4 regions of the Kribbella sp. NPDC020701 genome follow, and region 1 is predicted to be linked to each of the others. Evidence: riboswitches for the same ligand, from Rfam matches in the RefSeq annotation. Region 1 holds a riboswitch; each other region holds the start of a gene.
The links. Region 1 has a riboswitch for ZMP and ZTP ahead of ACZ3HV_RS16735 (5-aminoimidazole-4-carboxamide ribonucleotide transformylase). Riboswitches for the same ligand answer to the same signal wherever they lie in the genome.
Positions count from the first base shown of each region.

Region 2: it holds a riboswitch for ZMP and ZTP, as region 1 does, so the genes downstream of both, ACZ3HV_RS10670 (bifunctional 5,10-methylenetetrahydrofolate dehydrogenase/5,10-methenyltetrahydrofolate cyclohydrolase) here and ACZ3HV_RS16735 (5-aminoimidazole-4-carboxamide ribonucleotide transformylase) in region 1, are expected to answer to the same signal.
Region 3: it holds a riboswitch for ZMP and ZTP, as region 1 does, so the genes downstream of both, ACZ3HV_RS11775 (metallophosphoesterase) here and ACZ3HV_RS16735 (5-aminoimidazole-4-carboxamide ribonucleotide transformylase) in region 1, are expected to answer to the same signal.
Region 4: it holds a riboswitch for ZMP and ZTP, as region 1 does, so the genes downstream of both, ACZ3HV_RS34485 (glycine hydroxymethyltransferase) here and ACZ3HV_RS16735 (5-aminoimidazole-4-carboxamide ribonucleotide transformylase) in region 1, are expected to answer to the same signal.

Region 1 covers NZ_JBVHFT010000006.1:238,118-243,585, forward strand. The annotation lists gene ACZ3HV_RS16725 (acetolactate synthase large subunit) at 1-433, opposite strand, end outside; gene ilvD (dihydroxy-acid dehydratase) at 714-2,381, opposite strand; ZMP/ZTP riboswitch at 2,525-2,607, shown strand; gene ACZ3HV_RS16735 (5-aminoimidazole-4-carboxamide ribonucleotide transformylase) at 2,624-3,535, shown strand; gene ACZ3HV_RS16740 (MMPL family transporter) at 3,532-5,468, opposite strand, start outside.
Region 2 covers NZ_JBVHFT010000004.1:97,327-102,794, reverse strand. The annotation lists gene aroH (chorismate mutase) at 1-65, opposite strand, end outside; gene ACZ3HV_RS10680 (helix-turn-helix transcriptional regulator) at 150-734, opposite strand; gene ACZ3HV_RS10675 (phytanoyl-CoA dioxygenase family protein) at 833-1,708, shown strand; gene ACZ3HV_RS10670 (bifunctional 5,10-methylenetetrahydrofolate dehydrogenase/5,10-methenyltetrahydrofolate cyclohydrolase) at 1,710-2,552, opposite strand; ZMP/ZTP riboswitch at 2,581-2,669, opposite strand; gene ACZ3HV_RS10665 (beta-N-acetylhexosaminidase family protein) at 2,670-4,433, opposite strand; gene ACZ3HV_RS10660 (NUDIX hydrolase) at 4,430-5,056, opposite strand; gene prcA (proteasome subunit alpha) at 5,053-5,468, opposite strand, start outside.
Region 3 covers NZ_JBVHFT010000004.1:322,060-327,527, forward strand. The annotation lists gene ACZ3HV_RS11755 (phosphotransferase) at 1-239, opposite strand, end outside; gene ACZ3HV_RS11760 (aldo/keto reductase) at 311-1,246, shown strand; gene ACZ3HV_RS11765 (cysteine dioxygenase family protein) at 1,321-1,830, opposite strand; gene ACZ3HV_RS11770 (LysR family transcriptional regulator) at 1,905-2,771, shown strand; gene ACZ3HV_RS11775 (metallophosphoesterase) at 2,833-3,705, opposite strand; ZMP/ZTP riboswitch at 3,732-3,808, opposite strand; gene ACZ3HV_RS11780 (cysteine hydrolase family protein) at 3,820-4,374, opposite strand; gene ACZ3HV_RS11785 (DUF1905 domain-containing protein) at 4,432-4,734, opposite strand; gene ACZ3HV_RS11790 (helix-turn-helix transcriptional regulator) at 4,727-5,468, opposite strand, start outside.
Region 4 covers NZ_JBVHFT010000017.1:174,776-180,243, forward strand. The annotation lists gene ACZ3HV_RS34480 (acyl-CoA dehydrogenase family protein) at 1-1,628, shown strand, start outside; ZMP/ZTP riboswitch at 1,626-1,707, shown strand; gene ACZ3HV_RS34485 (glycine hydroxymethyltransferase) at 1,736-3,184, shown strand; gene ACZ3HV_RS34490 (GbsR/MarR family transcriptional regulator) at 3,369-3,848, shown strand; gene ACZ3HV_RS34495 (amidase family protein) at 3,808-5,106, opposite strand; gene ACZ3HV_RS34500 (glycoside hydrolase family 9 protein) at 5,116-5,468, opposite strand, start outside.

The DNA.
Region 1 (5,468 bases):
CGGCCACCGTGGTGGCGATGTCGTTCGGGTCGTTGACCAGGAAGTTGTGCTTGGTGATCGGCATCGTGATGCCGCGGATGTCGGCCTCCTGGAAGGCGTCCGTACCGATCGCGGCGCTGGCGACCTGCCCGGTGATCGCGACCAGCGGGACCGAGTCCATGTACGCGTCGGCGATCGGCGTCACCAGGTTCGTCGCGCCGGGGCCGGAGGTCGCCATGCACACGCCGGTCTTGCCGGACGCGGAGGCATACCCCTGGGCGGCGTGGCCGGCGCCCTGCTCGTGACGTACCAGGATGTGGCGGATCTGGGTCGAGTCGAGCATCGGGTCGTACGCCGGGAGGATCGCGCCACCCGGAATGCCGAAGACGGTGTCCACTCCGGCATGTTCCAGTGCACGGATCAGAGCCTGTGCCCCGGTCAGCTGCTCACTCATGAGTGCCTTCCCTATGTCCTGTCACGATTTGACTGTCGCGACCGATCCATCCTCGCTTGTGGTTGTCTTCAGGTCTTCTCTGGGTCTCAGATAGTCGCCCTGGCAACAAAAAACCCCTTCCGCCGGTTGGCTGAAGGGGCGCGCTCGACTCGGTGGTCGCGTCAGTCGGCGCGCCGCACAAGTACGAGGAGAATCGATCGCATGTAGGCATTATTCGCCTCCGGCCCGCGACCGGGTCAAGTTCAGCACCGAGCTGTCTCATTTGATGAGATGACTGTCTTTAGATGCAGACCGCACCTTCGGAGGCCGAACGGACCAGGCGGGTGTACTTGCCGAGGACCCCCTTGGTGATCGCCGGGGTCTTCGGGGTCCAGCCCTGCTTGCGGCGTTCGAGTTCCGCTTCGGTGACGTGGAGATCGAGGGTCCGGTTCTTCACGTCGAGGGTGATCCGGTCGCCGTCCCGGACGAACGCGATCGGGCCGCCGTCGACCGCTTCGGGGGCCACGTGTCCCACGCAGAGTCCCGTCGTACCGCCGGAGAAGCGGCCGTCGGTGAGGAGCAGGACGTCCTTGCCGAGGCCCGCGCCCTTGATCGCGCCGGTCACCGCGAGCATCTCGCGCATGCCGGGGCCGCCCTTGGGGCCTTCGTACCGGATCACGACGACGTCGCCGGGGTTCAACTCCGGGACTGCGTCCATCGCAGCGCGTTCGCCGTCGAAGACTCGCGCCGTACCCTCGAACACGTCCGAGTCGAAGCCGGCGCTCTTCACCACCGCGCCTTCCGGCGCGAGCGAGCCGTGCAGGATCGTGATGCCGCCGGTGCCGTGGATCGGCCTGTCGAGCGCGCGGATGATCGTGCCGTCGACGTCGGGCGGTGCGATGTCGGCGAGGTTCTCCGCCATCGTCTTGCCGGTGACCGTCAGGCAGTCGCCGTGCAGCAGGCCGGCGTCGAGGAGTGCCCGCATGACCACCGGGATACCGCCGACGCGGTCGACGTCGGTCATCACGTAGCGGCCGAACGGTTTCAGGTCGCCGAGGTGCGGGACCCGGTCGCCGATCCGGTTGAAGTCGGCCAGCGTCAGGTCGACCTCGGCCTCGCGGGCGATCGCGAGCAGGTGCAGTACGGCGTTCGTCGAGCCGCCGAGCGCCATCACGACGGCGATGGCGTTCTCGAAGGCCTCCTTGGTGAGGATCTGGCGGGCCGTGATCCCCTTCCGCAGCAGGCCGACCGCGGCCTCGCCGGACTTGCGGGCGTAGCCGTCGCGGCGACGGTCGACCGCGGGCGGTGCGGCCGAGCCCGGCAGCGACATCCCGAGTGCTTCGGCGGACGCGGCCATCGTGTTGGCTGTGTACATCCCGCCGCAGGCGCCCTCACCGGGGCAGATCGCGCGCTCGACCGCATCGACCTCGTCCTGGGTGATCAGGCCGCGAACACACGCGCCGACCGCCTCGAACGCGTCGATGATCGTGACGTCCTTGTCGCCGAGCTTGCCCGGCATGATCGACCCGGCGTACAGGAACACCGACGCCAGGTCGAGCCGGGCCGCGGCCATCAGCATGCCGGGCAGCGACTTGTCGCAACCGGCCAGCAGCACCGAGCCGTCGAGTCGCTCGGCCTCCATCACGGTCTCGACCGAGTCGGCGATGATCTCGCGGCTGACGAGTGAGTAGTGCATGCCGACATGGCCCATCGAGATGCCGTCGGACACGCTGATCGTGCCGAACTCGAGCGGATAGCCGCCGGCCGCGTGCACGCCTTCCTTGACCGCCTTCGCGAGCCGGTCCAGGGACAGGTTGCACGGGGTGATCTCGTTCCAGCTCGAGGCGACCCCGACCTGCGGCTTCGCCCAGTCGTCGTCCCCCATCCCCACCGCCCGGAGCATCCCTCGGCTGGCGGTGGCTTCCAGGCCATCGGTCACTGTCCGGCTGCGAGGCTTCACATCGACCATGCCGCTCACTCTATTCGGTTGCCTACGCTGTGCCAGGTGAACCGACTCGAGGCCGGCTCGACGGGGATCGGATCGTGTATCTGCGTGAGTACGCGACCACCGCACCGCTCTACGACTGAACCGGCAGCTGGCGGGACTAGGCTGGGGATCACCGCGACTGGCGAGGGTGGAGTACCACCGGGGAGCGGAATCAACCAGCAAGGCGTCGTCCGCCTGGGCGCCTCCGATCTCGGAGGTGCTTGATGCGTTATGGGATGAATCCACATCAGACCGCGGACATGGTGGCGACTGGGCCGCGCGCTCCGTTCACGGTGGTGTCTGGCGAGCCGTCGTACATCAACGTGCTGGATGCGCTCACCGGGTGGCAGCTCGTGCGCGAGGCCTCAAACGCGTTCGGCGTGCCGGCGGCTGCGTCGTACAAGCATGTGTCGCCGGCTGGGGCGGCCTTGGGCTCGTCGGTGAGCGCGGCCTATCTGCGCGCTCGCGATGCCGATCCGAAGTCGTCGTACGGCGACTTTGTCGCGGTCTCGCATCCGGTCGACGCGGAGCTCGCCGGGGTGCTCAAGCGGGTCGTCTCGGACGGGATCATCGCGCCTGGGTACGACGAAGGCGTGGTCGGGACGTTGGCGGCGAAGAAGCGTGCGAGCTTCCTGGTGCTGGAGGCCGACCCGGCGTTCGAGCCGCCGGCGGCGGAGGTCCGCGAGTTCTACGGACTACGGCTGACGCAGCGGCGGGACGATGTACCGCTGACTCGTGAGCTGCTGGATCCGGCGGTGCCGGACGCCGCGGCCCGGGACTTGGTGCTGGGGTTGATCGTCGCCCGTTACACCCAGTCGAACACTGTGGTGATGGTGAAGGACGGCATGACGATCGGCGTCGGCGCCGGGCAGCAGTCGCGCGTGGACTGCACACGGCTGGCCGGCGAGAAGGCTCAGGCGTGGTGGGCCCGGCACTCGGCCGAACCGTTGACCGGCGTCTCGATGGTGTCCGACGGCGCACTTCCCTTCGTCGACAACATCGAGGAGGCGCAGCGGCACGGCGTCACGCACATCGCCGAGCCGGGCGGCTCGATCCGATCGGACGAGGTCGCCGCGGCCTGCGCCGAGCGTGGGATCAGCTGGTCACCGACCGGCGTACGCCTGTTTCGGCACTAGACCGGGGAGGTCTCGCGCGGTTTGGGTTCGGGGGCCGGCGGTGGCTCGCCACCTTCCAGCTGGATGTCGGGGATGATGCGGTCGAGCCACTTCGGCAGCCACCAGGCCCGGTCGCCGAGCAGCGTCATCACCGACGGGACGAGGATCATCCGGACGATACTGGCGTCGATCAGGACCGCGACGGCCATGCCGACCGCGAGCATCTTCACGGTCGGGTCGTCGTCGAGGACGAAGCTCAGGAACACCGCGATCATGATCGCCGCCGCGGTCGTGATCACCCGGGCGGTCGCGCCGATCCCGATGGCCACGGCGCGATGGCTGTCCTTCGTCTGCAGCCAGGCCTCGTGGACGCGGGACAGCAGGAAGACCTCGTAGTCCATCGACAGCCCGAACACGATCGCGAACATCAGCATCGGGACGAACGACGGGATCGGCACCTTCTCGTCGATGCCGACCAGGGAGGATCCCCAGCCCCACTGGAAGACCGCGACGATCACGCCGTACGCGGCGCCGACCGACAGCAGGTTGAGGACCGCGGCCTTGACCCCGATCAGCAGCGAGCGGAAGGCGACCATGAGCAGCAGGAAGGCCAGCAGGACGACCGCGCCGATCAGCCACAGCATCCGGCCGGCCACCTTCTCGGTGAAGTCGACGTACCCGGCGGTGGTGCCGACGACGTACGTGGGCTCGTTCTGCCCCGCGAGTACGTCGTCGCGGATCCGGTTGACCAGATCCTCGGTGTCCGCCGACGACGGCGAGGTGGTCGGAATGACGGTGATGATCGCTGTCGTACCGGCTTCGTTCGTGCTCGCGGGCTGTACAGCCGCAACGCCGGGGGTCTTCTGAAGCGTGGAGGTGAGACCGGTCAGCAGGGTCTGGTTGTCGCTCGCGCTGCCGGACGGGAGCTGTACGACGACCGTCAGCGGACCGTTGGCGCCCGGGCCGAACCCTTGCGCGACCAGGTCGTACGCCTTCCGGCTCGAGTCACCGGCCGGATCGGTGCCCGCATCGAGCTGGCCCAGATTCATCGAGAACAGCGGGATGGCGAGAATCAGCAGCACCAGGGTGGCGACGATGCCGTACGGCCACGGCCGGTCGCTCACCTTGCGTCCCCACCGGGCGAAGGCGCTCTGCTCGTGCTTGAGATCGCGCCGCTCGCGCTCGTCGGCTCGGTGCTCCGCGACGGCCTGCTCGTCCGGGAGTCCGGCCTCGAGCTCACGCTCCTCGGCCAGGTGGTGGCGGTCCTCCCGGTTCAGGACAAGGAGCTTCGCCAGGCCGAGCAGGGCCGGAATGAGGGTCAGGGCGGCGAGGACGGTGAACGCGACGACGATGGCCGACGAGAGACCGAGGGCACCGACGAACGGTACGCCGGAGACGTAGAGGCCGAGGATCGCGATGACGACCGTCCCGCCCGCGACCAGGATCGCCGCGCCGGACGTCGACTCGGCGCGCCCGACCGATTGTTCGACGCCCATACCGTCGTCGAGCTGTTCGCGATGGCGCGACACCAGGAACAAGCCGTAGTCGATCGCGACGCCGAGGCCGAGCAGGGTGGCGACAGTCGGCGCCGAGACCGGGAAGTCCTTCACGGCCGCGAGCAGGCCGAGTATGGCCAAACCGCCGCCCACGCTGAAGACTGCGGCGACCAGCGGCAGTCCGGAGGCCACGATCGAGCGGAACATCAAGAACAGCAACAGCAACGCAAGCGCGAGGCCGATCGCCTCCGAGAGCGCATCGTCGGCCTGCTTGCCGATCTGTCCCGCGCCACCGCCGAACTCGACCTGGAGGCCGGCGGACCGGGCCGGCTGGACCGCGGCGTTCAGCGAGTCGAGGTAGCTCTTGTCGAGCGAGGCCGGCACCACGGAGAACGAGACCGGTGCGTTGACGACCGTTCCGTCCTTGGAGATGTACGCCGTCTGGTTGGTCGCGAGCG
Region 2 (5,468 bases), on a different contig from region 1:
TCGAGCAGATGCTCGCGCTCGTCCACGTCGAGCTGGGTGGCACCCCGGATCGCCCGTACCGCCACGTGCCCGCCTCCTTAGTCGTCTGTCTCCAACCCTAGGGCAGGGTAGTCAGAGCGTGGACAGCCGTCTCGGATGGTGCCATCGCGTCAGCCGCGCCGGGCCGCCTCGAGCAGCCTCCGGGCCACCGGAAGCAGCCCGGCCTCCCGGACCGGTGCGAGCGGATCCGACAGTTGCCGGCGACGCCGGGACGTTCCCGGCGGCTGACCGTACGCGAGGGAGAAGCGGCGGGAGAAGTGATACGGGTTGCTGTAGCCGCCGTCCGATGCGATCTCCGCGATCGTCGCGTTGTTGCGCAGGAGTGCGGTCGCAGCTCGGGCCAACCGGATCAGATCCAGGACGTACGCCGGTCCGCGGCCGTACCGCTCCCGGAAGAGCCGGTGCAGATGTCCCGCCGACAGGTTCGCCGCGGCGGCCAGCTCCGGGACGGAGATGATCCGCGGGCCACTCCTGGCCCACACCGCCGCGACATGCTCGACCAAGCGCCGGACTGCATCCGGCATCTCCTCGCTCGACTGGCCGGCTGGAGCGCTGACGAAGACCTCCAGCATCGTCGCCACCAACCGGTCGCTGTGTCCCCTGACCGGCAGCGTGGGCCCATAGGTTGCCCCGGGCGCGTAGTCCGCGACCTGGACCACGGAGTTCACGCTGATCACCGACGGTCGCGACGTCACGAACAGATAGTAATGCGCGAGCCAGCGGCATTGGCCGGGCCTGCCGGGCCCTGAGACCGTTAGCCGGTCAACGCCGCTAAAGCCGGATGGAGCATCAGATGCAGCCTGTCGCCGCCGTACCCAGCTTCGCCGAGGTCACCGACGAGTTGGTCGGGTCGTTCCGGCGGGACGGCTTCATCGTCCTGGATCAGGCCTTGTCGGCCGACCAGGTCACCGCGCTCCATTCCGCGGCCGAGGCCCTGTGCCGTGGTGACCTCGGCGTCATCGACGGCGGTCCGGCCGCCGAGCCGGCCGAGGACGTCCTGCGCCAGTACCTGTGCATCCACCAGCCGCACAAGGTGTCCGACGTGGCGCTCGCGGCGTTGCGGGCACCACGGGTGGTCGCGGCGCTGACCGCGGTGATCGGGCCGAACGTCAAGGCCATGCAGTCGATGCTGTTCATCAAGCCCGAGGGGAAGCCGGGCCAGGCGTGGCACCAGGACGAGTTCTTCATCCCGACCAGGGATCGCTCGCTGACCGCGGTGTGGATCGCGCTCGACGATGCCACCGTGGAGAACGGCTGCCTGTGGGTTCTGCCGGGCTCCCACCGTCGCGGGGTCATCTATCCCGACCGGGAGCAGGACGATCTCCGCTTCGATTGCACGGTGGAGGCGTTCGACTTCCCGTACACCGACGGCGATGCGGTCCCGGTCGAGGTGCCCGCGGGTTCGGCGGTGATCTTCAACGGCTACCTGCTGCACCGATCATTGCCGAACACCGGCCGGCACGGACTCCGCCGGGCGCTCGCCAACCATTACATGAGCGCGGAGTCGCTCCTCCCCTGGCAGTCCGTGCCATCCGGAGTCCATGTCGGCAAGCACGACTACCGCGACATCGTGATGGTGGCCGGGAGCGATCCGTACGCGTACAAGGGCATCGACGATCTTGCCCGGCCGCATTCCCGCCGGGACAAGGACGGCGGGTGCGACCGCTGACTCAGCCCGCCTGAGCCTCAGCGGCGTCGACGGCCTGCTCCAGCAGCAGCGCGATCGTCATCGGCCCGACACCGCCCGGAACCGGCGTGATCAGGCGGGCGACCTGGGCCGCCTCCTCGAAGTGGACGTCACCGACGTTGCCCTCGTTGTACCCCGCGTCGACCACGACCGCGCCCGGCTTGAGCCAGTCACCGCGGACGAAGTTCGGCTTGCCGACCGCGGCGATCACGATGTCCGCGGTCCGGACGATGTCCGGCAGGTCCGTGGTCCGCGAGTGCGTGTAGGTGACGGTCGCATTCGATGCCAGCAGCAACATCCCGACCGGCTTGCCCAGGATCGGGCTGCGGCCGATGACGACGGCGTGTGCTCCGGCGATCGGCACGTCGTACGCCTCGAGCAGGCGCATGATCCCGCCCGGCGTCGCGGACCGGAACCCGGGATCGCCGAACGCCATCGCGGCGAACGACCGCATCGTCACGCCGTCGACGTCCTTGCCCGGGTCGATCGCCTCGAACGCGGCCCGCTCGTCGATCTGCGCCGGCACCGGGTGCTGCAGCAGGATCCCGTGCACCTCGGGGTCCTGGGACAGCTTGGTCACCTCGGCGACCAACTCCTCGGTCGTCGTCTCCGCGGGCAGTACGACGCTCCGGGACGCGATCCCGGCCTTCTTCGACCGGTTCTGCTTCATCCGCACGTACGTCGCCGACGCGGGGTCGTCCCCCACCAGTACGGTCGCCAGACACGGCTGCACGCCCGTCCGCTCCCGCAGTTCGCGGGCTCGCTCGGCCGCCTTCGCCACCATCTCGGCGGCGATGTCGGTCCCGATCATCAGTTCGGCGGTCATGGCGCGCTCCTTCGGGCGTCGACTACAGGTCAGATGCCCAGGCGCGCGGCGCAGCCGGATCTCCGGCAGACCGTTCCCCGGTGGTCTTCCACCTCAACGCCAGTCGCGGTCCATCGCTCAGGATACCGAGTCGGTCACCCGGCTGATGAAGGTGTCGGCAACGCCGTCGCCGATGCGTGGGTGGGTCTTGGAGTGCGGGAGCCGGATGTCACGGATCTCCTCGGCCTGCGTGACCAGGTGGTTGATCTGGTCCCGGCCGGTGGCGACGTCCGAGCTATTACCTTCGGCGCCGGCTTCGAGGACGCGAAGGGCCTGGCGCAGCGCCTGACCCCAGTAGAAGGCCGCGTCGAGCCAGGCATCCGCCTCGTCGGCGAACGCCGGGTCGATCACGCCCTGGCGAATCTGACCCGGTGCGTTCTCGATCGCTTCGAAGTACGGCTCGAGGTCCGCGATCGCGCCGGCCAGGTCACCCGCATCCCAGGTCCGCCAGAACGCGGCGGTCTTCGCGGTCAGCGCCGGGGCGTTCGCGAGATGAAGCTTCCCGTCGTAGGTGGTGAGGTCGGCGAAGATCTCGAGCGCCGCGATCGTCTCGGCGTCTCCCCCGGCCGTTTCCGCGATCGCGCGGTGCCAGGACGCCTGCTCGTCGTACGTCGCAGGGTTCCAGCCGAACTCCGCGAACGAGTAGAGGGCGAGCTTGCTGGCCCCGGCCTGGTTCATCGGGTTCGAGATCACGCCGACGACGTGGTCCGCGAGGCCCGGCTCGCGGCCGCTGTACGCCGCGAGCAGGATCCGCCCGGCCGCGTAGTCGTTGACCGGGTAGTTGTCCCAGATCAGGATGTCGTGCCCGAACACCGCCTTCGCCTCAGCCGCCTGGGCGCTGGTGATCGCCTCCGGTACGACGCCGATGCCGGTCCAGTGCACGACCACCGCACTGTCCATCTGCTCCCGCAGCGCCTGCTTGTACGGTGTCTCGTCGACGTTGTAGTACTCGGTCGGGACCATCTGCAGCGGCGCGAGGTCCGGCTTGGTCTCGACCCACTCGCGCTGGATCCGGTTCAGCAGCTCGCTCTGCGCCAGCCCGGCGCCACCGCCGCCGGGGCCATACTTCTCCTCGTCGTCGGCGCTGTGCCATGTCTCGTACTCGATGTCGTCCAGGGCCACGTTGAACGCCCGCGCACCCAGCGCGTACAGCGCCTCGAACTTCGCGATCAACGCCCGGAAGTCGGCCTCCTCGGTGTAGCGCATCGACAGGCCCGGCGAGAGCGCGAAGGTGAAGTCGACCTTGTTCCGCCGGGCGCGATCGATCAGCTCGCCGAGCTCGGCCAGTTTGTCCGCCGGGTACGGGTCGCGCCACTGCTCGCGGTGGTACCGGTCGTCCTTCGGGGCGTACTCGTAGGTGTTCATCCGGTGCGCGCCGAGGTAGTCCAGGTGATCGAGCCGGTCCGCGTGCGACCACGGCGTACCGTAGAAGCCTTCGATCGAACCCCGGTACCGCATTGTCGGCCAGTCGCGGATCTCGACGCCGTCCACATGGTTGCCCTGGACAAGCTGTGCGAAGGTCTGCGCGGCGTAATAGATGCCGCGGGCATCGACCCCGTCGAGTACGACCTGCTGAGCGCCGACGGCCACGACGTACCCCTCGGCCGGCAGCAAACCGGCCGGCGCGACACCGAGCTGCTCGAGCGTGCTCGCGCTCCCGCCGAGCCAGACAGTCACCTCCGCCGGCCCGTCGGAGATGGTGCGTACGCCGGCCTTCGTGAGCGTCTCGCGGACGACGCGCTCGGCGTCGGCATCGGTGGCCGAGCCGTGCACAAGCGCGACGGTGTCACCGAGATCGAACCCGTCGTCGCGGCGGGTGGTCTGCTGAGGCTCAGGTGTCATGACTGCTCCTGGAGAAGCCCTGCATGATCGAGGGCGAGATAGGCCGCGTCGATCCCCGTCATCGCGCCCGGTGTCCGGAGTTCAGCGCGGAAAGCATCCACAGTCAGCTCGACCGGGACGCAGTCCTCGGTCTCGTCAAGCGCCTGCTTCCCGTCCGGACGGCAGCCGCGGGCGATCGCGACGTACTTGCGATAGGTCGAGGACGCCGACGACCACTGCCAGCCGACCAGGTCGAGCGACTCGCAGGTGTACCCGGTCTCTTCCTCGAGCTCGCGGGCGCCGGCCAGCGCCGGGTCCTCCCCCGGCTCGACCAGACCGCCGGGCAGGTTCGTGACGATCCGGTCGGGTCCCGCGCGGAACATCCGGATGGTGACGATGCGGCCGTCGGGGGTCAGCGGCAGCACGGTGATGCCCGACGTGATCCCGTCCGCCGACTTCGGGCCGAACACGTCCCATTCGACCTCGCGCCCGTCCGGCATCCGGTAGCGCCGCAGGTTCACGGTCAGGAACCGGTGAAACCCCGGCTCTTCTCCCAGCAACTCCCACGGCTGCGGGTCACCGGGACGAGACAGCGCAGCCGCCGCGGAGTCCGCGGCGGCTGCGCCATCGATCTGCTTGCTCACAGCGGCCGGTTGTCGCCACCGGGCTCCTCCGGTGGAGCGACGGGTGCGTCGTTCTCCGGCGGGACGACCGGTGCCTCGTCGGCCGTGGCCGTCGTGGTCTCCCCGGCCACCGGGGCGTCCTCGGTCGGCTTGGCCGGCTCGGAGTCCGGGCGGGACTCGGACAGGATGCGTTCGAGGGTCTCCTCGGAGATCCGCTTGAACTTGCGCACCTGCGTCCGGGTCCGGTCCAGGACGGCGACCTCGATCTGGTCCGAGGTCAGCTGCCGGACCTCGCCGCTGTCGTGGCCGAGCGCGTCCACGGCCAGCCGCAGCGCCCCGGCCAGCGAGATGCCCTCCTTGAAGTGCTCGCCGACATAGTCCGCGACCGTCTCGGCCGGCCCGCCCATCACGGCGTACCCGCGGACGTCCGCGA
Region 3 (5,468 bases), on a different contig from region 1:
CGGACGAGTTGCGGTGCTCTCCCCCGTGTCGTCCACGGCCCCAGCCAGTTTCGGTGGGCGTGCAACTCGCGCGCGAGGTGATGGTCGGCCGCGTCGCCGGCCTTGGCGACATAGCGCTCGCCGTCGACGTCCAGCTCGAGCACGACGGTCCCGATCAGACCCCAGCTGTGGTCCGTCACGATCTCGGCGCCGGGGAGCCACTCCTGGAGGAGAGCTCGCTGCTGCTCGGTGAGGTCCACGAGCTGAGAGTAACGCAGAAAAATGCCACGAAATACTGGACGGAATTCCCTGCAAGACTTATCCTGGCCGAATGCAGAATTCGCAAAAGAATGTCACTCTACCAACAAACTTATCAGAGGAAATTCGCGAAAGCAAGTCGGCGGAATTCTGGCAACTGGGCGATCGCGCGATCCGGCGGATCGGGTTCGGGACGAAGCGGCTCGCGGGCAGCGACGGCGACGAACCGGACGCCCAGGAGCGGGCGATCGCGCTGCTGCGCCGGGCGGTCGAGCTCGGCGTCAACCACCTCGACACGGCCGAGTTCTACCCGAGCTACGCGCCGCCGAGCCGGCCCCGGGACTTCACGTCGCTGGGCTGGGCGAACGACGTGATCCGTCGCGCGCTGGCGCCGTACGCGGATGAGCTCGTGATCGCCACCAAGGTCGGGCCGACGCCGACTGGATTGGCTCGCCCCGATCAATTGCGAGCGTTGGTCGAGGCTGATCTGCGGGCGTTGGGGCTGGAGACGCTCGACCTGGTCTATCTGCGCCAGGCCCGCCTCGACTCGATCGCCGAGCACTTCGGGGTCCTGGCGGAGCTGCAGGCCAAGGGGCTCATCCGGCATCTGGGGCTGTCGAACGTCCGCACCGAACACCTCGCGGAGGCCCAGAAGATCGCGCCGGTGGTCGCCGTCCAGAACAGGTACGGCGTCGGTTTCGGTCGCGTGAACGACGCCATCCTGAGCTCCTGCGGCGAACAGGGCATCGCGTTCGTCCCGTTCTTCGCCCTGACCGCGGATGCTCGGGAGGCCGGTGGTGTCTCGGTCAACGACGCGATCCAGGAGATTGCCGACAATCAGAACGCCACACCGGCGCAGATCCGATTGGCATGGACGTTGAGCCTGGGCGACCACGTCCTGGCTATCCCGGGGACGTCGAGCCCCGATCACCTGCGGCAGAACCTCGAGGCCGGCTCGATCCACCTCTCCTCCAACGAACTCGCCGTACTCGACGCCTTCGTCGACTAGCGGCGCGTCAACTCGACTAGTGGCGCGCTGGATCGGCTAACGACTAGGGCGGCGGCCTCGCGTGGTCGCCGCCCTCAGTCGTAGTACCGGCGGACGCTCGAGCCGATGCGGGTGACGTCGGTGCCGTAGATGTGGATGGAGATCGCCGTGCCGTCGGAGGTGTTGTTGACCCGGTGGATGTCGCCGGGCGGCGCGAAGCCGCTCACGTCGCCGACGTGGTTGTCGCTCTGCCCGATCAGCCGCAGGTCGGCGTCGTACAGGTCCTCGTGTTCGACGCCCTGGATCACCCCGAACACGCACCAGGTCACGTGGTCGTGGATCCGGGTCACCTGCCCGGGCCGCCAGACCAGAGCGATGATCGAGAACGAACCGTCAGGCTCGACATGCAGGGTGTGACTGCGGTAGCGGTCCGCCGAGCCGACTCGCTGCCCGGCGGTCAGTACGTCGGGAGTCGGCAGGTGCCGGCGCAGTTGCTCGGCCACGAGTTGCGCCGTGCCGTTCCAGTCGGCGTGCTGGTCGATGGCGGTACGGACGCCGTCGATCAAGTCGGTCAGTTCATTAGTGGAGATCGATGTTGTCGTCATGTCTTGAGCGTGCGCCGGTCAACCCATAACGTCTAATGCCAAGTTTCGTGCTTACTCATAGATGGATTTGATACATGCTCGATGTCACGAGGCTGCGCGTCATCGACGCAGTCGCCCGTCACGGCTCGGTCACCGCCGCTGCTCGCGAGCTGCACTACTCGCAGCCGTCTGTCACTCATCACCTCACGCGCTTGGAGGCTGAGACCGGCGCGCAGCTCCTGCAGCGCGCCGGTCGTGGCATCAGGCTGACCGAGGCTGGTCGCCTGCTGGCTGCTCGAGCCGCCGAGATCATCGGCCGGATCGACGCCGTCGACGCCGAACTCGCCGCTCACGTCGGTCTGAGCGCGGGCCGGATCCGCCTGGCCGGCTTCTCGTCGGCGATCGGGTCACTCGTGCCACGGGCCGTGGCGGCACTGGCCGACAAGCACCCGGGCCTCGAGATCAACCTCCTCGACGCGCATCCGCCTGAGGCGCTCGAACTGCTTCGCACCGGCAAGATCGACGTCGCGATCGTCTTCCGGTACGACGAGACCGAGCCGGAACCGTCCGGCATACGACTGCATCATCTGCTGGACGATCCGCTCTACGTGCTGTCGACCGATCAGCCGGTCGAGCTGCCCGGGCTCCGCGACGCGACCTGGATCGCCGGCTGCGATCGTTGCCGTAGGCACCTGGTTTCGCTGTGCGCCGCCGAGGGCTACGAGCCGCGGATCAGCTACACGTCCGACGACATGGTGGTCATGCAGGCGCTCGTCGCGGCCCGCCTCGGGGTGACGACCATGCCCGGTCTCGCCCTCCGCGCCCACCACGCCGAGGGCATCATCGCCACCGAGCTCCCCGGGTCCCGCCGCCACGTGTACGCCGCGACGTACGGCGAACCGCCCGACCCACCCGCGATCGGCGCCCTCCTCACTGCCCTCGCCGACACCGCCGTTCTGTGAGCTGGCCCGCCCATGCTGAATCGCGCGGGCCCGAAGCTGAGCCCCGGGTGCCGCGCCTGGTTCAGGAGTTCTCGGCCGCGTCTGCTCCCGTGAGTGGGTCGTAGACGTAGACCTCGGTGCCGGCTTGGGGGGATCTGGCGTGGAGGGTGTGGAACATCGGGGCGAAGGGGCCGCCCAGGTCGATGATGGTTGCACCGGCGCCGAGGACGCCGCGGACCAGGGTGCTGGGGGCCGTGAGGTCGACGCGGGTGACCACGCCGGGCGTCACCCACACGGGAACGTCCCCGAGCCGGCCGGACAATTGGTGATGCAGGTGGCCGCACAGAACCGCTTGTACGTCGGTCCCGGCGACAACTTCCGCCAACTTCTCGGGCTCTTGCAGGACGACAGACTCGAGGTACGGAATTGCGTCGACGGATATCGGCGGGTGGTGGAGTACGACGATCGACCCGGCCGGCGCGGGTGTTGCCAGCTCCGCGGCCAGCCAGTCGAGTTGGTCGTCGCCGAGCACACCGTGTGTCTCGTCGGGGATGAGGCTGTCGAGGGTGATGACCCGGAGGCCCGCGACCTCGCTCACCGCCGCGATCGCACCGGCGACGTCGGCGCAGCGGCCGATCGACGAGCCGTCGGGTCCGAGGTGTCCCGAGCCGAGCGCGGCCGTGAAGCCCTCGCGACGGTCATGGTTCCCGGTGCAGTAGACGTGCGGAATGCCGCGCTCAGCGGCGAACTCACCCACGGCCGTGCGGACCGCGGTGCAGCCCTCCTCGGACCCGTCGTCGGCGATGTCCCCGCTGACGACGATCAGATCCAGCTCCGGGACCCGGCGTACGTCGTACAGCAGGCCGTTGAGCGCGGCGAGGCCGTCGACGCCGTCCTCGTCGGGGCCGATGCGGCTGACGTGGGTGTCGGACAGGTGCAGAACACGATGTGCCATGACGAGCTCTCCTGGGATGTCGTTGCCGTCGGCACCCAGGCGGTCGATGCCCGTCGCGTCACTCCCCGGTGGTAGCCCACCCTCGCCAGTCGTGTGAGACCAAACTACCCAAGCTCAGTCGGTGAAGGTGACCTCCGCGGTGGGTTGGACGGCGGCGGTACGGCCGGGAGCCTGGTGGTTCTCCCAGTAGAGGTTGGTGTGGGCGATGACCTTGTCCGGGGTGGGTGCGCCGTACTCGGACAGGTCTTCGGTGGTGTGCGCGTCGCCAACCAGGGTCACGTCGTACCCGCGGACCATGGCGCCGTGGATGGTGGAGCGGATGCACTCGTCGGTCTGCGCGCCGCTGACGAAGAGGCGGCCGATCCCGGCTGTGGCGAGGACGTCCTCGAGGTCGGTGTCCTCGAAGGAGTCCGCGAAGGTCTTGTGTAGGAGCGGCTCCGAATCGTCACGTTTGAGCTCAGGGACGAGCTGCCACTCGTCGCTGCCCTTCACGAGGTGCTCGCTGGAGTGCTGGACCCAGACGACCGGCACTCCGCCGGCGCGGGCCTTGCCGACCAGGGTGCTGATGTTGGACACCACTTGATCGCGCTCGTGTGCCGCACTGACGACACCGTTCTGGACGTCGATCACCACAAGTGCCGTGTTCGGCCGATCTGACAACGTGGACATGCCGTTCCCTGCCTTTCCCGGGTATACGACGAACGCTAGACCCGCTCGCCGACAGTTTCAGGAGACCTTCCAACTCCGTAGCCGCAGACGCACCGTCGGTACGTCGCCGTCGTCGAGATCCTCCGCCCGCCGCACCGCCGCCTTCACCGGCAGGATGTACCGCCCGTCCTTCGGGAACATCGAGGTGTCCCACACGCTGTCCCCGATCTCGGCCTGCACCGGGATCATCCCCCACCCGTATGTCACGAAGTTCGACTCCGCCTCGAAATACGCGCACTCGTCCTCCGGCACCGTGACGAAATACCAAGGCGCCGGGCCCCGCCAGTACCACATCTCCGCCGCAAACTCGATCTCATTCACTGTTACTTGCCTCCAGCAAGCGTTGGGCTATGTTGCGGGCCGCGGTCTTCAATTCCGGGGATTGGAGGATTCGGTAGGGGGCGGGGAGGGAGGTCAGCTGGCCGGCGTACCAGTAGGGCTCGTCGGTGCTGGCCAGGAGGCGGGTGTGGGTGTCATCGATGGGTTCCAGGCGGCCCATGCTGCGGGAGATCCAGTGGGCGACCTCGTCGCGCGGGGCGTCGATGATGACCTCGATGGGGTATTTCCAGCCCATGGCCAGGTGTTCTTCGACGGCGGCCAGTGGGTCGAGGTCGGTGGGTGCGGTGAATTCCTCGCCTTGCGGCTCGACTTTGGTGATCCTGTCGACGCGGAGCACGCGGCGGGAATTCTTCGTGTGCGACCAGCAGAGGAGATACCAACGGCCTCGGCGTACGACGACCGCCCACGGGTCGACGTCCATCGGCCACTCCTCGCCGTGGTGGCGACGGTAGTGAATGATGACGCGCCGGCCGGCGGTGCTCTGGGCGACCAGGGCTGCGGTGATCTCAGGGTCCGGCGTACGGACGCCGGGGTCGGGAGCGCGCGCACGGACGCGGCGGATGGCGTCGGTGGAGCGGGCGATGTGTTCGGGCAGGACCCGGATGATCTTGCCGAGCGCGTTCTCGACCGGGTCGGCGGCGCCGCGTGGTCCTTCGAGCACGGCCATCACCAGGCCGAGCGCTTCGGTGGTCGTGAACATCAGTGGGGCCAGCCGC
Region 4 (5,468 bases), on a different contig from region 1:
TGGCGGACCCATTCGCGGTAACGAACCAGGCTCCCCCACTGCAAGGGGTGAACTTCTTCACGCGCGACACGGCGCTCGGTGACGCTCTGCGCCCGTACGCCGCTCTCGCCGACGATGCCGGTCTGGCCCGGATCGGCGCGGTCGCGGGCTCCGAAGAGGCCCTCGCGCAGGCTCTCCCGGCCAACCAGCACCCACCGGTCCTGCGCACCCACGATCGCTACGGGAACCGGATCGACGAGGTCGAGTTCCACCCGTCCTGGCACTGGCTGATGGAGCGCGCGGTTGGGTTCGGGCTGCAGGCCGCGCCGTGGACGAGCGAATCGCCGTCGCCGCACCTGACCCGGGCCGCCGGGTTCTACGTCTGGTCCCAGGTCGAGCCGGGGCATGTTTGCCCGATCTCGATGACGTACGCCGCGGTCCCCGCGCTCAGGGCGGACGAGCGGCTGGCGAAGGCGTGGATCCCGCAGCTCGCCTCGACGTCGTACGACGTACGCCGGTTGCCGGCCGCGGAGAAATCCGGGGTCCTCGCGGGGATGGGGATGACCGAGAAGCAGGGTGGCTCGGACGTCCGGGCGAACCTGACCACCGCGACGCCGGCCGGGGACGACGGTGAGTACCAGCTGAACGGGCACAAGTGGTTCTGCTCGGCGCCGCAGGTCGACGTCTTCCTGGTACTCGCGCAGGCGCCGGACGGGCTGAGTTGCTTCGTCGTGCCGCGGGTGCTTGCCGATGGCAACCGGAACACGTTCGCGCTGCAGCGACTGAAGGACAAGCTCGGGAACCGCTCGAACGCGTCCAGCGAGGTCGAGTTCCACAACACCATCGGCTACCGCCTGGGCGACGAGGGCGCCGGCGTCCGAACCATCATCGAGATGGTCGCCGCAACCAGACTCGACTGCGTCCTGGGCTCTGCGGCTCTCCAAAGACGCGCCCTGGTCGAAGCCCTCTGGCACACCCGCCACCGCTCGGCGTTCGGTGGGTTGCTCGCCGACAAGCCGGTGATGCAGAACGTCCTCGCGGACCTGGCGCTCGAGAGTGAGGCGGCGACCGCGCTGGGGATGCGTCTTGCTGCTGCTGTCGACGCCTCCCTGAACGGTGATGAACAAGCTGCAGCATTCCGGCGGATTGCGCTGCCGCTCGCGAAGTTCTGGGTTTGTAAGCGGACTCCGTTCATGGTGGCTGAGGCGTTGGAGTGTCTGGGTGGGAACGGGTTCGTGGAGGAGTCCGGGCTGCCTTTGCTGTTCCGGGAGTCGCCGTTGAACTCGATCTGGGAGGGCTCCGGCAACGTGAACGCGCTGGATGTGCTGCGGGCGCTGCGGAAGCCGGAGTCGCTGGAGGCGTGGCTGCTGGAGGTTGGCGCAGCGCGGGGTGCGGACGAGCGGTTGGACGCCGCGGTGAACGACGTACTGCAAGCGCTTGCTGACGCCGCGGACGCCGAAGCCGGAGCCCGGCGGCTGGCTGCGCGGATGGCCCTGTGCCTGCAGGCGTCACTGCTGGTCCGGCACTCGACGCCCGAGGTCGCGGACGCGTTCGTCGCGTCGCGGCTGGCCAACGAATGGGGCGGTGTGTTCGGGACGCTCCCGCGGACGACACAGTTCCCGCTGATCATCGAGCGCGCGATAGGGTGACCGCGTCGCGACTGGCGCGCTGAGGTGGAGAACCACCGGGGAGCGAAAACCGTCGGCACCGTGCGCCTGGGTGCCTTCGACCCACTGCAACCGCAGGAGAGACAACGATGACTCAACCCTTCGATGCCGCCGCCGCATCGGCCGCGTATCGCAACGCGCTCGAGGTGATCGGCGCGGTGGAACCGACCATCGCCGGCGCGATCAAGGCCGAACTGGCCGACCAGCGGTCCTCGCTGAAGCTGATCGCGAGCGAGAACTACGCCTCCCCCGCCACCTTGCTGACGATGGGCAACTGGCTCTCGGACAAGTACGCCGAGGGCACCATCGGGCACCGTTTCTACGCCGGCTGCCAGAACGTCGACACCGTCGAGCAGACCGCGGCCGACCACGCGACGGCTCTGTTCGGCGCGCCGCACGCCTACGTCCAGCCGCATTCCGGCATCGACGCGAACCTGGTCGCCTTCTGGGCGATCCTGGCCCAGCGGATCGAGTCCCCGGCGCTGGCCGAGGCGGGAGCGAAGCACGTCAACGACCTGTCCGACGAGGACTGGACCAAGCTCCGCAAGGCGCTCGGCGACCAGAAGATGCTCGGCATGTCGCTGGACGCCGGCGGTCACCTGACCCACGGCTTCCGGCCGAACATCTCCGGCAAGATGTTCAACCAGCACTCCTACGGCACCGACCCGGAGACCGGGCTGCTCGACTACGACGAGGTCGCGCGCAAGGCGCGGGAGTTCAAGCCGCTGATCCTGATCGCCGGCTACTCGGCGTACCCGCGCAAGGTGGACTTCGCGAAGATGCGCGAGATCGCCGACGAGGTCGGTGCGACGCTGATGGTCGACATGGCCCACTTCGCCGGCCTGGTCGCGGGCAAGGTGTTCACCGGCGACTTCGACCCGATCCCGCACGCGCACGTCACCACGACCACCACGCACAAGTCGCTCCGCGGCCCGCGCGGTGGCATGGTGCTCTGCCAGCCCGAGTACGCCGACTCCGTCGACCGTGGTTGCCCCATGGTGCTGGGCGGTCCGCTCAGCCAGACGATGGCCGCCAAGGCGGTCGCGCTCGCAGAAGCCCGGCAGCCGTCGTTCCGTGAGTACGCGCAGGCGATCGCGGACAACGCGGTCACGCTGGCCGAGGGCCTGATGAAGCGCGGCGTGAAGCTCGTGACGGACGGTACGGAGAACCACCTGGTCCTGCTCGACGTCTCGTCGTACGGCATCACCGGCCGGCAGGCCGAGTCGGCGCTGCTCGACGCCGGCATCGTGACCAACCGGAACGCGGTACCGCGTGACCCGAACGGCGCCTGGTACACCTCGGGCGTCCGGATCGGCACGCCGGCGCTGACCACCCGCGGCTTCGGTGCCGACGAGTTCGACCGGGTCGCCGAGCTCATCGTCGACGTCCTCTCCTCGACCACGCCGACGACGACGTCCGCCGGTGCGCCCTCCAAGGCGAAGTACGTGCTCGCCGACGGCGTCGCGGACAAGACCAGGGCGGCCTCGGCCGAGATGCTCGACAAGCACCCGCTGTACCCGGGCCTCGAGCTCAGCTGAGTTCCACCGCGCCCGCTCCCACGCTTGTGGGAGCGGGCGTTTTCCGTTGCGGCATCAGTACGGCGGCCGGCACCGCGCCGGCGACCGCGATTGCTGCCGAGACCCACATGGTCGGAGTCATGAACGTCGAATTATCAGGAGTTTGTGATAGTTGCGATACATCAGATTACTGTACTCTTCAACCATGAGTCGGGAGCCCAGTCCGGAAGAGATCAGCCAGTTCGTCGAGCGCTTCGCCGGAGTGCTGGCGAACAGCGGCGTCCCGACGATGTCCGCCCGGGTGATGGGCCGGATGCTGGTCAGCCCGACCGGCACGATGACCGCGGCCGAGCTGGCCGAGTCGCTCAAGATCAGCCAGCCTGCCGTCTCCGGCGCGGTCCGTCAGCTGCTCCAGGTGTCGTTCATCTCGCGCGAGCGGTTGCCCGGTTCACGCAAGGATCACTACCGGATCCGCGACGATGTCTTCGCCGCGATCCTGGAACGCCGCAATGACGCCCTCGGCGAGTGGGAGTCCAGCAGCCGGGCCGGCGTCGCCCTCTTCGGCGCCGACTCCCCCGTCGGCCGGCGGCTCACCGATGCCGCCGACTTCTTCGCCTTCATCAAGACCGACCTCGACCAGATGATCAAGAACTGGCGCGCGGAGCGCCCACGGACTGACGGATGAGCTCTGGCCGCGGCAGGGCAACCTGGATCCGCCGTGCCACCGCCAAGGCAACGTCGTCCGCACCGTGCGGCGCGACAACCTGAACACCCACCGGCAGTCCGTCCGCCAGACCCGCCGGCACGCTCACCGCGGGATGCCCAGTCACATTGAAGGCCCAGCACGGATCGCCGGTGACGATGCTCTCCTCGTGCTGATCGTAGCCATGGGCAACAGTCAGCGTGGTCGGGGTGACGAGCGCGTCCACCGCCGCGAACAGGTCCGCGAGCGCGGTGTTGTTGTGATCCCGCACCTCCCGCGCCCGATTCGCCGCGGCCGCCTCAGCGCCCCGTCCGGCATCCAGCCCCGACAGCACCGACCACGCATCCTCGGTAGGCAGCAACTCGAGCGGTACGTCGACCACCACGACGTCAGCCCGAGCCAGTCGCTCCCGGATCACCCGGTCAACCGCCGGGTCAGCCGGCTCAATGCCAAGGGTGGACCGATAAGCAACCCGCACCCCGCCGCCGCCTCCACCGGCCTCGCCGCACTCTCCGGCCCCGCCGGCTCCACCGGGCCAGCTCGCGACGGACGGGACGGGCCAATGCGGGAGCGCCGTCGGATCCAGCCGGTGGGGACCGCTGGCGATGCTCGTCGCCAGGATCACGTCATCGAGGTCGGCCCCGATGAAGCCCGCCGTGGTGAGTCCGCCAAGAGGCCGACCACCCGGCCGCGGGATGCGCCCGTACGTGCCCTTGAACCCGACCACCCCACAGAACGCGGCCGGGATCCGCAACGACCCTCCACTGTCTCCACCACTCGCCAGCGGCACGACGCCTGCCGCAACAGCCGCGGCTCCACCAGCCGTCGATCCACCGGGCGACCGCGACAAATCCCAAGGATTGCGGGTGTAATCCCGCCCGTTCCACCCGAAGGTCTGCGAGATCGCCCCCGGTCGAGCCCGAGTCGACCGACCGATCGCGATCGCACCGGCCGCGAGCAGCCGCTCGACGATCGGCGAGCCCGGCGGCGTCCGCCCCTTGATCAGGAACGGCACCCCGGCAAGCAGACCAGCCGGCTCCAACCGCTCGGCGGCGGCCCGTGCACCGGCACCATCCAACTCCTCGAGGAAATGCAAGACCGGGTCGAGGCGCTCGGCGGTATCGAGCGCCTCTTCGACGACCTCGAGAGCAGTCCGGACCCCCGACCGCACCTCCGCCGCGATCGAAACCGCAGTCGCTCGGCGACCAGCGCGGACGTTCTCCCGGTCGGGCTGAAGCACCGGGTGAGTTTAGCGAGTGAGGGCGTACACGGCGATCGCGGCGAAGTCGTCGGCGGGTTCGGAGGCTTGCCAGGAGCGGACGTCGTCGACGTACCGGGATCCGTGGCCGGTGAACTCGGCGTACCGGTCGACACCGTCGGCGGGACAGGGGTTCATGCCGTCGAGGTGGTCGCCGAGGCCCTCTTCGAAGAGCTCCTCGGAGTTCGGCCCGTTGACGACCGCGCCGGTGAGCTCGCGGCCGAGGATGTTCGCGATCTGGTGATGCGGACAGCGCTCGGCGTTCTGCCCGACGCCGACCATGAACGACACACCCCATGCGTTCGCGCCGAAGTTCCAGGCGAGTTGCTGGTTGCCGAAGTCGT